DNA from 2 places in the Pseudomonas sp. AC532 genome. Region 2 is predicted to be linked to the other one. Evidence: riboswitches for the same ligand, from Rfam matches in the RefSeq annotation. Region 2 holds a riboswitch; the other holds the start of a gene.

Region 1 (7,089 bases), 3.6 Mb from region 2:
TTCTTTCGGGGCCGGTCATCTGCCTGCCGGCTCGGGAACTGCCGCGTGATGCCGTCGGCAGCAGTGCCCGTGAGCTGAGGCGCGTTTTAGGTGCGGCGCTTGTGGGCAGATGAGCGTTGCATGAGTCGCACTGCGCCTAGTCGGTGAACGGGATCTGCGGCGTGTCCGGGTCCAGTTGCTGGCGACGGAACTGCCCTGGCGGCAGCCCGTGAATCTGTCGGAAGCGCCGTGAGAAATACGCCTCGTCGGCAAAGCCGCACAGGCGTGCCACTTCGCCCACCGGCTTGTTGCCATTGAGCAGATAGTTGCGCGCGGCGTGCATGCGCCGCTCCAGCACCATGTCGCTGAAGGTCTTGCCGACTTCCTTGCGCAGCCAGTGGGTCAGGTAGCTGGGCGACAGGTAGGTGGCTGCGGCGACCTTCTTCAGGTTCAGGTCGGGGTCGGCGATGTTGCGCCGCAGATAGTCGGACATCCGCCCCAGTGCGTCGCGCCGGCTGGCCTGGGCAGCGTTGCTTTCGGCCAGTTGCTTGAGCGGCTCGGCGTAGAGCCTGCACACCAGGCCGATCATCTGCAGCATCAGGCCCTTGAGGATTTCCCGCACGCCGAACTGGCGGCTGACGTCCAGCTCGCGCATCTGCGTGACCAGGGCGCAGATCCGCGTGAAATGCGCGTCGTCGAAGGTGAAGTCCAGGTACTCCTGAAAGCGGAAGGGCGACAGCTCCGGCGCGAGCAGGATGGACACGTCTTCCAAATCCATGGGGTCGCACTGCAGGTGCGGCAGCAGAAAGGTCTGGGAGAAATTGATGACGAGGAAGCTGCTATCGGGCGGGTGCGGGATCACATGCACCCGGTGCGGCAGAATGAATGCCAGGGTGTTGCGCGGGAAGGGGCGCTCGACGTTACCGATATGCTGAACCGTATCGCCGCCCAGGTTGATCTGGATCTGGAAATACTCGTGACGGTGCGGGGCGGTTTCCGCCCGCCGACCTTTTTTATCGCGGATATGAAAGTCCGTCAGCTCGCTACGCTGCTGCATGAAGTAGGTAGGAACGTGACTCGGTGAAACCATCTACAACGCTCGGGTCAGGAATCTTTCGCAGCCATATTGGCTGCACGTTGAGGGCTCTGGCAAGCGGTTGTACGATGATCGAGGCGGGCGCCTACGATACATGAGCACCATGGCGGTGGTGGCCGGTTCAGTTCGCAGGACGTGGCCGAATAGCGCTTGAGCCCTCTAGAACGGTTGTTTAAGAGGTTATGAGTGAAGCGTGCGTGACGGTTGGCGGCAGACGATTTTTTTGATCGGCACCGATCGATTCCAAGGGCAGCAAAAAAACGACTCAACCGAAACACCGGTTTAGAGAGGTTGTACGACTACCTCGTTTGCCTGGCACTGCCACGCCAGCCAACACAGGTGCAGCGCCATGCTCCTGCACCGCACCCCATCCGCCGACTCACCCCGAGCTCCCGCACGCATAGTGCGACTCGTCGCGCCGCGTGATCGCCTGCGGCGCCTGCCCGCCCATCGCGGCCTGCGCCATCGGGCAGGCCGCCGGCTCGTTCGGCATGGCCTTCCATCTGATCGGCGCCGATGGGCATGCTGCGCTTTCATTGCCGTTCGGATGTTGGTACCGCATCCCGGTGCATTGACCGGATTTGTCCAATACGAGCCCGCTTTCCTCCAACTTTCAACGGACATATGGCCGTAGGCTGAACGCTCTGAACAGGAAGCCAATGACAATGACCACTCCCGCCTATGTCTTCACCCCAGCGCCCCAGGTCGATCTGCCCGTGGCAGGCAGCGAGCAGCGCTTTCCCGTCGGCCGCGTGTTCTGCGTGGGGCGCAACTACCCGTGGCCGGGCGCCGGCGATGCAAAGCCCGACGCACCGGTGTTCTTCATGAAACCGGCCAGTGCCGTTGTCGAGGCGATGGGCGAGGTGATCTACCCGCCGATGACGGACGAGTTCTGCCACGAGATCGAATTCGTGGTCGCGATCGGCGAGGGCGGCGCCAATATCGCCCTGGGCAGTGCGCTCGATCATGTGTGGGGCTACGCCGCCGGTCTCGACCTGACCCGGCGCGACATCCAGATGCGTGTCAAGAGCGCTGGCATGGCCTGGGAAATGGCCAAGGTCTTCGAGGGTGCCGCACCGATCACCGCCGTGGTGCCGGTCGCCCAGGCCGGCCACCCTGAGCAGGGCGCGCTGTGGCTGAGCGTCAATGGCCAGGAACGCCAGCGCAGCACGCTTGACGCACAGATATTCACGGTCAGCGAGGTGATCAGCCTGCTGTCGCGGCTGGTGCCGCTGCGCCCTGGAGACCTGATCATGACCGGCACGCCCCATGGCGTGGCGGCGCTCAACCCGGGTGACGTGATCAACGCCGGCATCGACGGCGTGGCCGAGCTGGAAATGCGTGTTGGCAGTCGTCCCTGATTTTTGTGGAAACGGGCCATACCGATGATTTCGCGTGCGTGGCCCGCTCCCACACCGGATCGCCTAACTGCCGTTCTCGTCACGCCGCCAGCGACAGAACTGCAAGCCGCAAATCGCTCATCGAGGAGAACGTTAAATGCCCCATGAAGCCTTGAAAAAAGTCGCCCTGGTCACCGGTGCCGGCAGCGGCATCGGCAAGGCCGTCGCCGAAGCGTTGATGGCCGATGGCTTTTGCCTGGTGCTGGCCGGGCGCCGTGCCGAGCCGTTGCAGGCGCTGGTCGAAGCGGCGCGCAGCCGCGGCCAGGAGGCCGTTGCGGTGCCCACCGACGTGCGTGATCCGGCCAGCGTCGATGCCCTGTTTGCCAGCGTCGAAGAGGTGTACGGGCGGCTCGACGTGATCTTCAACAACGCCGGTGTCAATACGCCCGCCGTGACCCTTGACGAGCTGGATGTCGAACAGTGGCGCAACGTCATCGACACCAACCTTACCGGCGTTTTTCTCTGCGCCCGCGGTGCCTTTCGGATGATGCGCAGGCAGTCGCCCCAAGGCGGCCGGATCATCAACAACGGCTCGATTTCTGCGCACACGCCCAGGCCTTGCAGCAGCGCATACACCACCAGCAAACACGCGGTACTGGGACTGAGCAAATCCCTGGCCCTGGATGGCCGCGAATTCAGCATCGCCTGCAGCCAGATCGATATCGGCAACGCGCTGACCGAACTGTCGGTGCGCATGACCAAGGGCGTGCGCCAGGCCAACGGCGAGATCGCCGTGGAACCGATGGTAGACGTCAGGCATGTCGCCGATGCCGTGCGCTACATCGCCGCGCTGCCGCTCTCGGCCAACGTGCTGAACATGACCGTGATGGCCACCAACATGCCCTTCGTGGGCCGAGGCTGATCGCCAGGCTGTTTGACGCGACCTGCCCACTACACATGATCGAGGTACCCATGAAGCCAGAAGTCCTCCAGCTCAGCCCCATCCTGATCCCCGAAATCCGTGACCAGCTGGACCAGCTGTTCACCCTCCGTCGTTACTACGAGCAAGCCGACAAGCCGGCCTACCTGGCTCAGCACGGCGCCACTATCCGTGGCGTGATCACCGGCGGGCACACCGGCATCAGCCAGGCGCTGATGGCGCAACTGCCGAACCTCGAAGTAGTGGCGGTCAATGGCGTGGGTACCGATGCGGTGGATCTCGCCTATGCCCGTGACCGTGGCATTCAGGTCACGGCCACCATCGGCGCGCTCACCGAGGATGTCGCCGACCTGGCCATCGGCCTGCTGATCGGCGTGTGCCGCGGCATCTGCACTGGCGACCGCTACGTGCGTTCCGGCCAGTGGCCGCAAAGCGCCACGCCACTGGCGCCCTTGCCCCTGGCACGCCAGGTGTCTGGCATGCGCATCGGCATCGTCGGCATGGGCCGGGTTGGCCGCGCCGTCGCGACCCGGGCCGCAGCATTCGGCTGCCCGATCAGCTACACCGACCTCAAGCCGATTAACGATGTGCCGTACCGCTACATGGCCGATCTGATGGCCCTGGCCAATGACAGCGACGCGCTGATTCTCGCGGCCGCTGCGGACAAGGGCGAGGCCATCGTCAACGCCGAGGTGCTGCACGCCCTGGGCCGCGATGGCTACCTGATCAACATCGCCCGCGGCAAACTGGTCGACGAGCCGGCGCTGGTCGCAGCGCTGCAAAGCAACCAGATTGCCGGCGCGGCGCTGGACGTGTTCGCCGATGAGCCGCAGGTACCCGGCGAACTGTTCGAACTGGAACACGCGGTGTTGCAGCCACATCGCGCCAGCGCCACGGTACAGACCCGGACGCGCATGGGCGAAATGGTGGTCGCCAGCCTGCTGGACGTATTCGCCGGGCGCAAACCGGCCGCAAGCGTCACCGGCTGAGAGGCCCAACCTGTTGCGGATGGCGGCTCTTGTAGAGTCGCTCCTTCGGGGCCGCGGATGCGTGGTACGGCCCCTGTTTTATTCTCTGTGCGCCGCGCCAACCTGTGAGGGCCGGTCGCGCTGCCTTCGCACCTCGTGTCTGCCGGCATCGGTGCTGCGCGCTCTTGCGTTCCGGTTCCTGCCGTTCGCGCGGATTGCATCACGGGTACAGCACATGCCCGCTGTCGGTCCTTCGGACAAGCATCACATTTCCCGGCATAAAAAGTGGTTTTTTAGCGCAGCGCTTTTGGTTACAGTGCGGGCCTCTTTGGGGAGTAGCCTGCTGCCGGATCCACTCGGCAGCGTTCGTATCAACATTCTCGGCCGCAGCCGTGGTACGAACACCGTTCGGTTGGTGAGACCAATGACAGATACGTGCCTGTGGTCGGGCGCGTGTATCCGTCATTGACTCATGGCCCGACCGAGACGTAACCGTGAATCCCATCTCCCTCATCCTCCTGGCATTCGCCATGTCCACGGATGCGTTCGCCGCGGCCATCGGCAAGGGCGCGAGCCTGCACCAACCCAAATTCACCGACGCCCTGCGCACCGGATTGATATTTGGCGTCATCGAAGGCATCACCCCCGTAGTCGGCTGGTTCATCGGCCAGGCCGCCGTCGGTTTCGTCGAGGAGTGGGATCACTGGATCGCCTTCGTGCTGCTCTTGCTGCTGGGCCTGCACATGATCTACGCCGGCCTGCAGTCCGATGCGGCAGAGGCGGCTGAAAAAGCCAAATCACATTCTTTCTGGGTCCTCGCGGTCACCGCATTCGCCACCAGCATCGATGCGCTTGCGGTGGGCATCGGCCTGGCGTTCGTCGACGTGAATATCTGGATCGCCGCCCTGGCAATCGGTCTGGCGACCACGACCATGGTGACGATCGGCGTGATGCTCGGCCGCGCGATTGGCACGGCCATCGGTCGCAAAGCCGAAATCGTTGGCGGCCTGGTATTGATCGGCGTCGGCGCAGCGATTCTCTACGACCACATGGTGCTTTGAGCCGTCAGCTTCGTATCGGCATTGCTGGTGTGATTGGGGCGATGTGTCATTTGCAAATACTCGGCAGCGACATCGCTGGACAGTTTGACGGCACCTCTGCAACTGCGGACATGCGGACAATGACGCGGCGGGCAGTGCCCCCAGGGCACTTGGAATGATCTTTGGGGCGTCGAGCGCGACCTTTCGCGCATGGCGTGCACGGTAAAGGGCGTCCGCCGACCTGCGGTACATGTCATATGCTTATTTCTAAAATGTATTTCGATTCAGCCTTCTTATTCACTATCATCTCGTCACTACTTGTTATGACAAGTTGATCGCAAAGGATACTTATGCCTCGGCTCATACCGCTTTCACCCATTCCCCTCTACAGCCAGCTCAAGGAGTTGCTGCGCTCGCGCATCCTCGATGGCAGCTATGCGCCGCACAGTCGTATGCCCTCGGAGAGCGAACTGGGGCAGACCTTTGGGGTCAGCCGCATCACCGTGCGCCAGGCGTTGGGGGATCTGCAGAAGGAGGGGCTGATCTTCAAGATCCACGGCAAGGGCACCTTCGTGGCCAAGCCCAAGGCATTCCAGAACGTCAGTACCCTGCAGGGCCTGGGCGAATCGATGAAACAGATGGGCTACGAGGTGCTCAACAAACTGCGCAGCTTGCGCCACGTTCCGGCCTCGGCGCTGGTGGCCGAGCGGTTGCAGGTGGCAGAGGGCAGCACCGTCACGGAGATCCGCCGGGTGCGGCTGATCAACCGCGAGCCGATCTCCCTGGAGATCACCTGGTTGCCCCACGCCGTGGGCGAGAAGCTGGAGAAGGCCGACCTGGTAACGCGGGACATCTTCCTGATTCTCGAAAACGACTGTGGTATCGCCCTGGGCCGTGCCGATCTTGCAATCGACGCGGTGCTCGCCGACAGCGACCTGACCCAGGCGCTGGCAGTGGAGGAGGGCGCGCCGATCATGCGCATCGAGCGCCTGACCCACACCGCCGATGGCACGCCGCTGGATTTCGAACACCTCTATTACCGTGGCGATGCCTTCCAGTATCGCTTGCGCATCGACCGACAGAAGGGCGCGCAGTCATGAGCATCAACACCCTGGAACAGGAATACGACATCGTCATCATCGGCGGCGGCACCGCCGGGCCCATGGCCGCGATCAAGGCCAAGGAACGCAACAAGGCGCTGCGCGTGCTGCTGGTGGACAAGGCCAACGTCAAGCGCAGCGGGGCGATCAGCATGGGCATGGATGGCCTGAACAACGCCATCGTGCCCGGCCACGCCACACCCGAGCAGTACACCAAGGAAATCACCGTGGCCAACGACGGCATCGTCAATCAGGCTGCCGTGTATGCCTATGCCACCCACAGTTTCGAAACCATCGAGCAGCTCGACCGCTGGGGCGTGAAGTTCGAGAAGGATGAAACCGGCGACTACGCCGTGAAGAAGGTGCATCACATGGGCGCCTACGTGCTGCCGATGCCCGAAGGGCACGACATCAAGAAGGTGCTGTACCGCCAGCTCAAGCGCGCCCGGGTAGACATCACCAATCGCCTGGTGGCCACGCGTCTGTTGACCGATGCGGAAGGCGCGGTCAACGGCCTGATGGGCTTCGACTGCCGCAGCGCTGATTTTCATGTGATCAAGGCCAAGGCGGTGATTCTCTGCTGCGGCGCGGCCGGGCGTCTTGGGCTCCCAGCTTCCGGTTACCTG
Region 2 (7,089 bases):
CATACACGGCTCGATTGAGAGCGCTGCCGCCGATGATGATCTTCAACCCCTGGAAATCGTGCCCCCGTGCGCCTGGTGCGTTGAGCAACATTTGCAGGATGGTCGGCACGCAATGGGAGAACGTCACCTGCTCGTCCTGGATCAGCCGGCACAGCATGTCCGGCTCGTAGCGACCGGGATAAACCTGCTTGACCCCCAGCAAGGTGGCCACATAGGGCACGCCCCAGGCATGCACGTGGAACATCGGGGTGATGGGCATGTACACGTCGTCACTGCCCATCAGCCGGATGCTGTCGAGGCTGCCAAGGGTACAGGCCATGGACAGGGTATGCAGGACCAACTGCCGGTGGGTGAAATACACACCCTTGGGGTTGCCGGTAGTGCCGGTGGTGTAGAAGGTCGTGGCGACGGAGTTTTCGTCGAAATCCGCGAAGTCATAGGCAGGGCTGGCCGCCGCCAACAGGCTTTCGTACTCGCCCACCGACCCCGGCAGCTCGGCCTGGGCCTCACTGGCGTCGGTCAGCAGCAGCGTGCCGGTCACCGTGTCGAGCTGCCCGGCGATGCCCCGGTAAAGCGCCACGAAGTCACTGTTGACCAGCACGAAGCGGTCCTCGGCGTGGTTCATGGTGTAGAGAATCTGCTCCGGCGACAGGCGGATATTGATGGTGTGCAACACCGCCCCCAACATCGGCACTGCAAACATGCATTCCAGGTAGCGATGGCTGTCCCAGTCCATTACCGCCACCGTATCGCCGGCCTTCACTCCGGCTTGTTCCAGCACATTGGCCAGGCGCGCCACCCGCTCGCTGAAGGTGGCGTAGCTGTAGCGCAGCGTATCGCGGTAGACGATCTCCCGGTTTTTCTCGTAGCGGCTGCCGGATAACAGCAAATGCTTGATCAGCAACGGGAATTGATGGGCATTCGCGGCGGGAGGAATGACACGGGTCTGCAGCATGGGCTCACCTGTTATGGACTATTGTTGTGGGCGTCGCTCTGAAGCGAAATCGACTGCTCCCTGGCACCTTAGCCGACGGTACCGCGAGTGCGCGGCCGCTCAATGCGCCGAAAGGATGATTGAACGATGTGCCGGGACCGCTGCGGCGATTTCGCCCCCATCCAGAAGATTGAGGTAGCAACATGTCAGATATTGTCATCGTCAGCGGCGCGCGCACACCCATGGGTGGATTCCAGGGCAGCCTGTCGGCCGTCAGTGCCGTGGAGCTGGGCGCCACCGCCATTCGTGCAGCGCTGACCAAAGCCGGCGTTGCCCCGGCCGATGTGCAGGAAGTGATCATGGGCTGCGTGCTGCCCGCCGGGCTGAAACAGGGCCCGGCCCGCCAGGCAGCGCTGGCCGCCGGCCTGCCCAGTGCCACCGGTTGCACGACCATCAACAAGCTGTGTGGCTCGGGCATGAAGGCCGTGATGCTGGCCCATGACCTGATCAAGGCCGGCAGCAACGAGGTGATGATCGCCGGCGGCATGGAAAGCATGTCCAACGCGCCCTACCTGCTGCCCAAAGCCCGGGGCGGGCTGCGCATGGGCCACGGTGAACTGAAGGACCACATGTTCTTCGATGGCCTGGAGGATGCCCGCACCGGTCGCCTGATGGGCTCGTTCGCGCAGGAAACGGCTGACCGTTATGGCATCACCCGCGAAGCGATGGACGCCTACTCCATCGAATCGCTGCGCCGCGCGCAACATGCCATGAAAGCCGGCTTGCTGTCTGACGAGATCGTGCCGGTCACCCTCACGACTCGCCAGGGCGAGGTGCAGGTGAGCGAGGATGAACAGCCCCTGAGCGCCCGAATCGACCGTATTCCCGGCCTCAAGCCAGCCTTCAGCAAGGACGGCAGCATCACGGCGGCGAACGCCAGCTCCATTTCGGACGGCGCCAGCGCGCTGCTGCTGATGAGCGCCGAACAGGCGGAGGCCCGTGGCCTGCAACCACTGGCACGTATCGTTGCGCACGCCACCCAGAGCCAGGACCCTAGCGAGTTCACCCTGGCACCAATCGGCGCCATCAGTAACCTGCTGCGCAAGGTTGGCTGGCACAAGGACGAGGTCGACCTGTTCGAAATCAACGAAGCCTTCGCGATGGTCAGCATGCTGGCGATCCAGGAGCACGACCTCGATCACGCCAAGGTCAACATCTACGGCGGCGCCTGTGCTCAGGGACACCCGGTAGGTTCGACCGGGTCGCGGATCATCATCACGTTGATCAACGCACTGCGCCAGACCGGCGGCACGCGGGGTATCGCCTCGCTGTGCATTGGCGGCGGCGAGGCGACTGCCGTCGCCGTGGAGCGGCTGTAACCTTCAGCAGAGGGGCGCCAAGCGCTCCTCTACTTCAGTTCGGTGAAAGCCAGCTTGATACCCAGGCCGACCAGCACGGCGCCCATCAGACGATCGAACCAATGCCCCATGCGGGCGAAGCCATTGCGCACGCGCTGCTGGCTGAACAGCATCGCCACCAGGCAAAACCACAGCGCGGTGGCGAAAGCCAGGTAGACACCGTAACCACCCTGCACCAGCAAAGGTGTGTGCGGGTTGATCACCACGGTGAACAGCGACAGGAAGAACAGCGTGGCCTTGGGATTCAGGCCGTTTGTGACGAACCCGGCGACGAACGCCCCGCGAGCCGTACGCGCTATCGTCGGCACCTGGGTTTGCCGCGCATCAGCCGAAGCGGGCTTGGCACGCAGCGCCTTGAAGCCGATGTACAACAGGTAGGCCGCCGCCAGCCATTTCAAGGCATTGAACAGCACGATGGACTGGGAAACGATCAAGCCGATGCCCAGCAGCGAATACGCCACGTGCAGGAAAATCGCCGTGCCGACGCCCACTGCGCAGAACACGCCGATGCGGCGACCGTGCGCCACGCTTTCGCGCACCACAACGGCGAAATCCGGCCCCGGGCTGGCGACCGCGAGCAGGTGGATCAGGGCGACGGTGAAGAATTCCATCCAGTACATAGGCGCTCCGCATCGAACAAGTGCTTAAGGATACAACCTGAAAGGACCGACGCCGTGGCGTGTAAGCCAAGCTGCCGGTCGAGGGCAAACGGCTTCTGATAGGCTGCACTCTACTTTCCAACAAGACAGCCAGAAAGGTACAGCTGATGAGCAAAACCGGCCGCGCGGTATTTCTCGACTACCGCTCCCTCGATCTGGGCGACCTCGACATGACCCCACTGCGCGATCAGTTCGCGGAACTGGTGCTGCACGACCAGAGTTCGTCGCAACAGATCATCGAACGGCTGCGCGGCGCCAGCGTGGTCATCAGCAACAAGGCGGTGATCGATGCCACAGTGCTGGCCGCCTGCCCGGAACTCGAACTGGTGCTGGTCTCGGCCACCGGCACCAATAACGTCGATCTCGATGCCGCTCGGGCTCATGGCGTTGCCGTCTGTAATTGCCAGGGCTACGGCACGCCGTCGGTGGCGCAGCACACCCTGACGCTGCTGCTCGCCCTTGCCACCAGCCTGCCGGATTACCAGCGTGATATCCGTGCGGGTAAGTGGCAGCAATCGCCGATGTTCTGCCTGCTGGATCACCCGATCATAGAGCTCGAAGGCAAAACCCTGGGCCTGCTCGGCCATGGCGAACTGGGTGGCGCTGTAGCCCGTCTCGCTGAAGCCCTGGGCATGCGCGTGCTGTATGGGCAATTGCCAGGGCGGCCGCCGCGGGCGGATCGCCTGCCACTGGATGAACTGCTGCCGCAGGTCGATGCGCTGACCCTGCATTGCCCGCTGACCGAGCAGACCCGCAACCTGATCAGCACCCGTGAACTGGATCTGCTCAAGCCCGGCGCCTTCGTGATCAACACTGCCCGAGGTGGGCTGATCGACGAACAGGCGCTGGCCGACGCCTTGCGTGCCGGCAAGCTCGGCGGTGCGGCCACCGATGTGCTGACTCAAGAACCGCCCAGAGACGGCAACCCGCTGTTGGCCGAGGGCATTCCGCGGCTGATCATCACGCCCCACAGCGCCTGGGGCAGCCGCGAAGCACGCCAGCGGATCGTCGGACAACTGGCGGAAAATGCGGCGGGCTTTCTCTCTGGCCAACCAACGCGCCAGGTCAACTGACGACTCCCGGCTTCGCTTGTAGGCTTGCAGCCTGACGCTGAGGCCCCTACCCTTCGCGCTTTTGTCGGGGAGGTCTCATGGATCCGCGAAGTGAAGTGCTGCTGCGTCAGGCCGAGCTGTTCGGCGGCCGGGTGCTGCTTGCAGGCCTCCCGGCCGATGATCTGCTCGGGCAACTGCCCGAGGCGCTTGGCTGGAGCTGGCATGCGGGCGACCACGCCCGGCTCGAAGCACGCTTCGCTGAGCGCAACACCTTCGGGGTTACGCCACCGCAGTCTGCCTTTGATACCGCGGTCCTCTTTCTGCCCAAGTCCCGTGACTTGACCAGCTATCTGCTAGACGCCCTCGCCGCTCGCCTGCCTGGCGGCGTGGTCTATCTGGTGGGCGAAAAACGCGCAGGCGTCGAGCGTGCCGCCAAGCAAATGGAGGCCTACGGCGCGCCACGCAAACTCGACAGCGCACGTCACTGCCAGCTGTGGCAAGTACGTGTGGACCAAGCCCCCCATGCACCTGAGCTGTCCACCCTGGCGCAGCGCTACACGTTGCAACTCGCTGACGGCCCGCTGCAGGTGATCACCCTGCCCGGCGTATTCAGCCACGGCCGGCTGGATGTCGGCAGCGCGCTGCTACTGGAGCATCTCGACAAGCTGCCGAGCGGCCACCTGCTGGACTTCGGCTGCGGTGCCGGCGTGCTCGGCGCAGCGCTCAAACGCCGCTACCCGGACAGCCAGGTCACGCTGCTGGATGTCGATGCGTTTGCCGTCGCCAGCAGCACGCTGACGCTCGCCGAGAATGGCTTGGAGGCCAACGTCATCAGTGGCGATGGAATCACAGCGGCGCCCCTGGAGCTGAGCGCGATACTCAGCAACCCGCCCTTTCACCAGGGTGTACACACCCACTACCAGGCCAGCGAAGACCTGCTGCGCCAGGCGGCCAAACACCTGCGCAAGGGTGGGCAGATTCGCCTGGTGGCCAACCGCTTCCTCAAATACCCACCGCTGATAGAGCAGCACATTGGCACCTGCCACACCCTCGCCGACGCCCAAGGTTTTCGCATCTACAACGCCGTCAGCGGCTGAGCCGAGCGCCTGTGGCATAGCGGCGCGAGCCTTGCCCAAAGCGGCGCACTTGGGCAGAATGCGCGCGTCCTAGGGGAGTAGTCTCCCGCGAGCGCCTGCTCGCCCGGCATGCATCAACATACTTGGTCCACCGACCATGGTGCATGCGACCCAGGATCCGCCCAGACGGATCTGCGCCACTCGCCACAGCACGAGTGCCGCACGGGGTTTGACAAGACCTATGACACGAACACCTTACCCGGGGCGGGGAGGCTGTACGTGTCATAGCCGTGTCTACCCGCCCTTTTAGGAAACTTCATGCTGGAATCTTTGTTCATTCCCACCCTGATCGTTGCCCTGGCGGAAATCGGCGACAAGACGCAGCTGCTCGCGTTGCTGCTGGCGGCGCGCTTCCGGCGACCGTGGCCGATCATCTGGGGCATGGTGGTTGCGACCCTGGCCAATCACCTGGTGGCCGGTGCCGTGGGAAACTGGGTGGCCGGCGTGCTTTCACCTGCCGTGCTGAGCTGGATACTGGCTGCCTCGTTCATCGCCGTGGCGCTATGGACGCTGATTCCAGACAAACTCGACGATGACGAAAGCTCCAACCTGAAACGCTACGGGCCGTTCCTGACCACGCTGATCGCTTTCTTCCTAGCTGAAATGGGTGACAAGACCCAGGTGGCCACGGTGATGCTCGCCGCCCAGTACCCACACTTCCTCATGGTGGTGATCGGCACCACGCTGGGCATGCTGATTGCCAATGTCCCGGTGGTGCTGGCCGGCAATTTCGCTGCTGATCGGCTGCCGCTGACCCTGATCCGCCGCCTGGCCGCCACCGCCTTCGCGGCCCTGGCGCTGTATGCCGCCTACCAGGCGATGCTGCTCAGCGGATTGATCAGCGCCTGACCGGCGCCGGCCTGTGCCTGCTCACGCCAGGCGGTGCTGCAGATAGCCGTTGGCGGCGAACCACTGCAGGGTACGCTCCAGCGTGTCGTCCACCGACTGGCGGGCAACGAACCCCAACTCTTCGCGGGCCTTGCGGCCACACAGGAACTGGCTGCCGGACATCAGCGCAATGGCGGTTTCGTCCAGCCACGGCCATGCGCCGGTCAGGCGATGACGCACCCTGCCCCAGGCCGCCAGGCCGTTGGCCTTGTTCAACGACAGCTCGGCCGGCATGCCCACGCCGAGTCGCTCGGCGATGCGCCTGACCAGATCGGCCATCTGAATGTCGTCGCCGCAAATCAGGTAACGCTCGCCGACACGGCCGCGCTCAAGGGTCAGCAACAGCCCGCGGCCGGCCTCGCGGGCATCGATCAGGTTGCGCTCGCCCGCCACGTAGCCGCGCATTTCGCCGCTGTCCATGGCGGTGATCAGCCGCCCACTGCTTGGTTCGGTGTCCAGCTCGCCAAGGCACAGGCCGGGGATGCCGATGATCACCGGCAGGCCGGCGCGCGCCTGCTCCCGAGCCTGTTGATCGAGCGCCCATTTAGACAACAGGTAAGCGTTGCGCGAACGCGGCATCTCGTCATAGAACAGCCCTTCATGGCCGGCAAGCCCCTGCGGATGCCGTGGCAGCGCAATGGCCGACCCGACATACACGATGCGGCTCACCTGCGCCGCCTGGCAGGCGGTATAGAAGCCCTGGGTCTGGCCCAACGCGCTGGTCACCTCATCCTGCCAATGGCGAGGCCTAAGCGGGTAGTAGCCGGCGCAGAACACCACACCGTCGACGCCCTGCAATGCGCGGGTCATGGCGCGCGGGTCGAACAGCTCGGCCGACCGGCATTCGGCACCCAGGTAGGCAAGGCGCTCGATACGTGATGACAACCGGTGGATCAGCACCAGTTGATACCCGGCGGCCTTGACCGCACGAGCCGTATGGTGCCCCAACAGGCCAGTGGCTCCCACCACGGCAATTTTCACCGGAGGCTCCCAGGCAGCCAG

Evidence for each region. Region 2 has a riboswitch for manganese ahead of ACZ0AV_RS19565 (TMEM165/GDT1 family protein). Riboswitches for the same ligand answer to the same signal wherever they lie in the genome.
Region 1: linked by a shared signal. The riboswitch ahead of mntP (manganese efflux pump MntP) and the one ahead of ACZ0AV_RS19565 (TMEM165/GDT1 family protein) in region 2 are both predicted to bind manganese.

What each region holds. Positions count from the first base shown of each region.
Region 1 covers NZ_OZ409888.1:577,503-584,591, reverse strand. The annotation lists gene ACZ0AV_RS02810 (helix-turn-helix transcriptional regulator) at 137-1,069, opposite strand; gene ACZ0AV_RS02805 (fumarylacetoacetate hydrolase family protein) at 1,741-2,436, shown strand; gene ACZ0AV_RS02800 (SDR family oxidoreductase) at 2,573-3,337, shown strand; gene ACZ0AV_RS02795 (2-hydroxyacid dehydrogenase) at 3,388-4,344, shown strand; yybP-ykoY riboswitch at 4,647-4,819, shown strand; gene mntP (manganese efflux pump MntP) at 4,818-5,384, shown strand; gene ACZ0AV_RS02785 (GntR family transcriptional regulator) at 5,714-6,463, shown strand; gene ACZ0AV_RS02780 (fumarate reductase/succinate dehydrogenase flavoprotein subunit) at 6,466-7,089, shown strand, end outside.
Region 2 covers NZ_OZ409888.1:4,208,719-4,215,807, reverse strand. The annotation lists gene ACZ0AV_RS19590 (fatty acid--CoA ligase) at 1-955, opposite strand, end outside; gene ACZ0AV_RS19585 (thiolase family protein) at 1,138-2,313, shown strand; gene ACZ0AV_RS19580 (LysE family translocator) at 2,343-2,972, opposite strand; gene ACZ0AV_RS19575 (2-hydroxyacid dehydrogenase) at 3,119-4,084, shown strand; gene ACZ0AV_RS19570 (methyltransferase) at 4,162-5,160, shown strand; yybP-ykoY riboswitch at 5,221-5,370, shown strand; gene ACZ0AV_RS19565 (TMEM165/GDT1 family protein) at 5,461-6,048, shown strand; gene ACZ0AV_RS19560 (NAD-dependent epimerase/dehydratase family protein) at 6,070-7,068, opposite strand.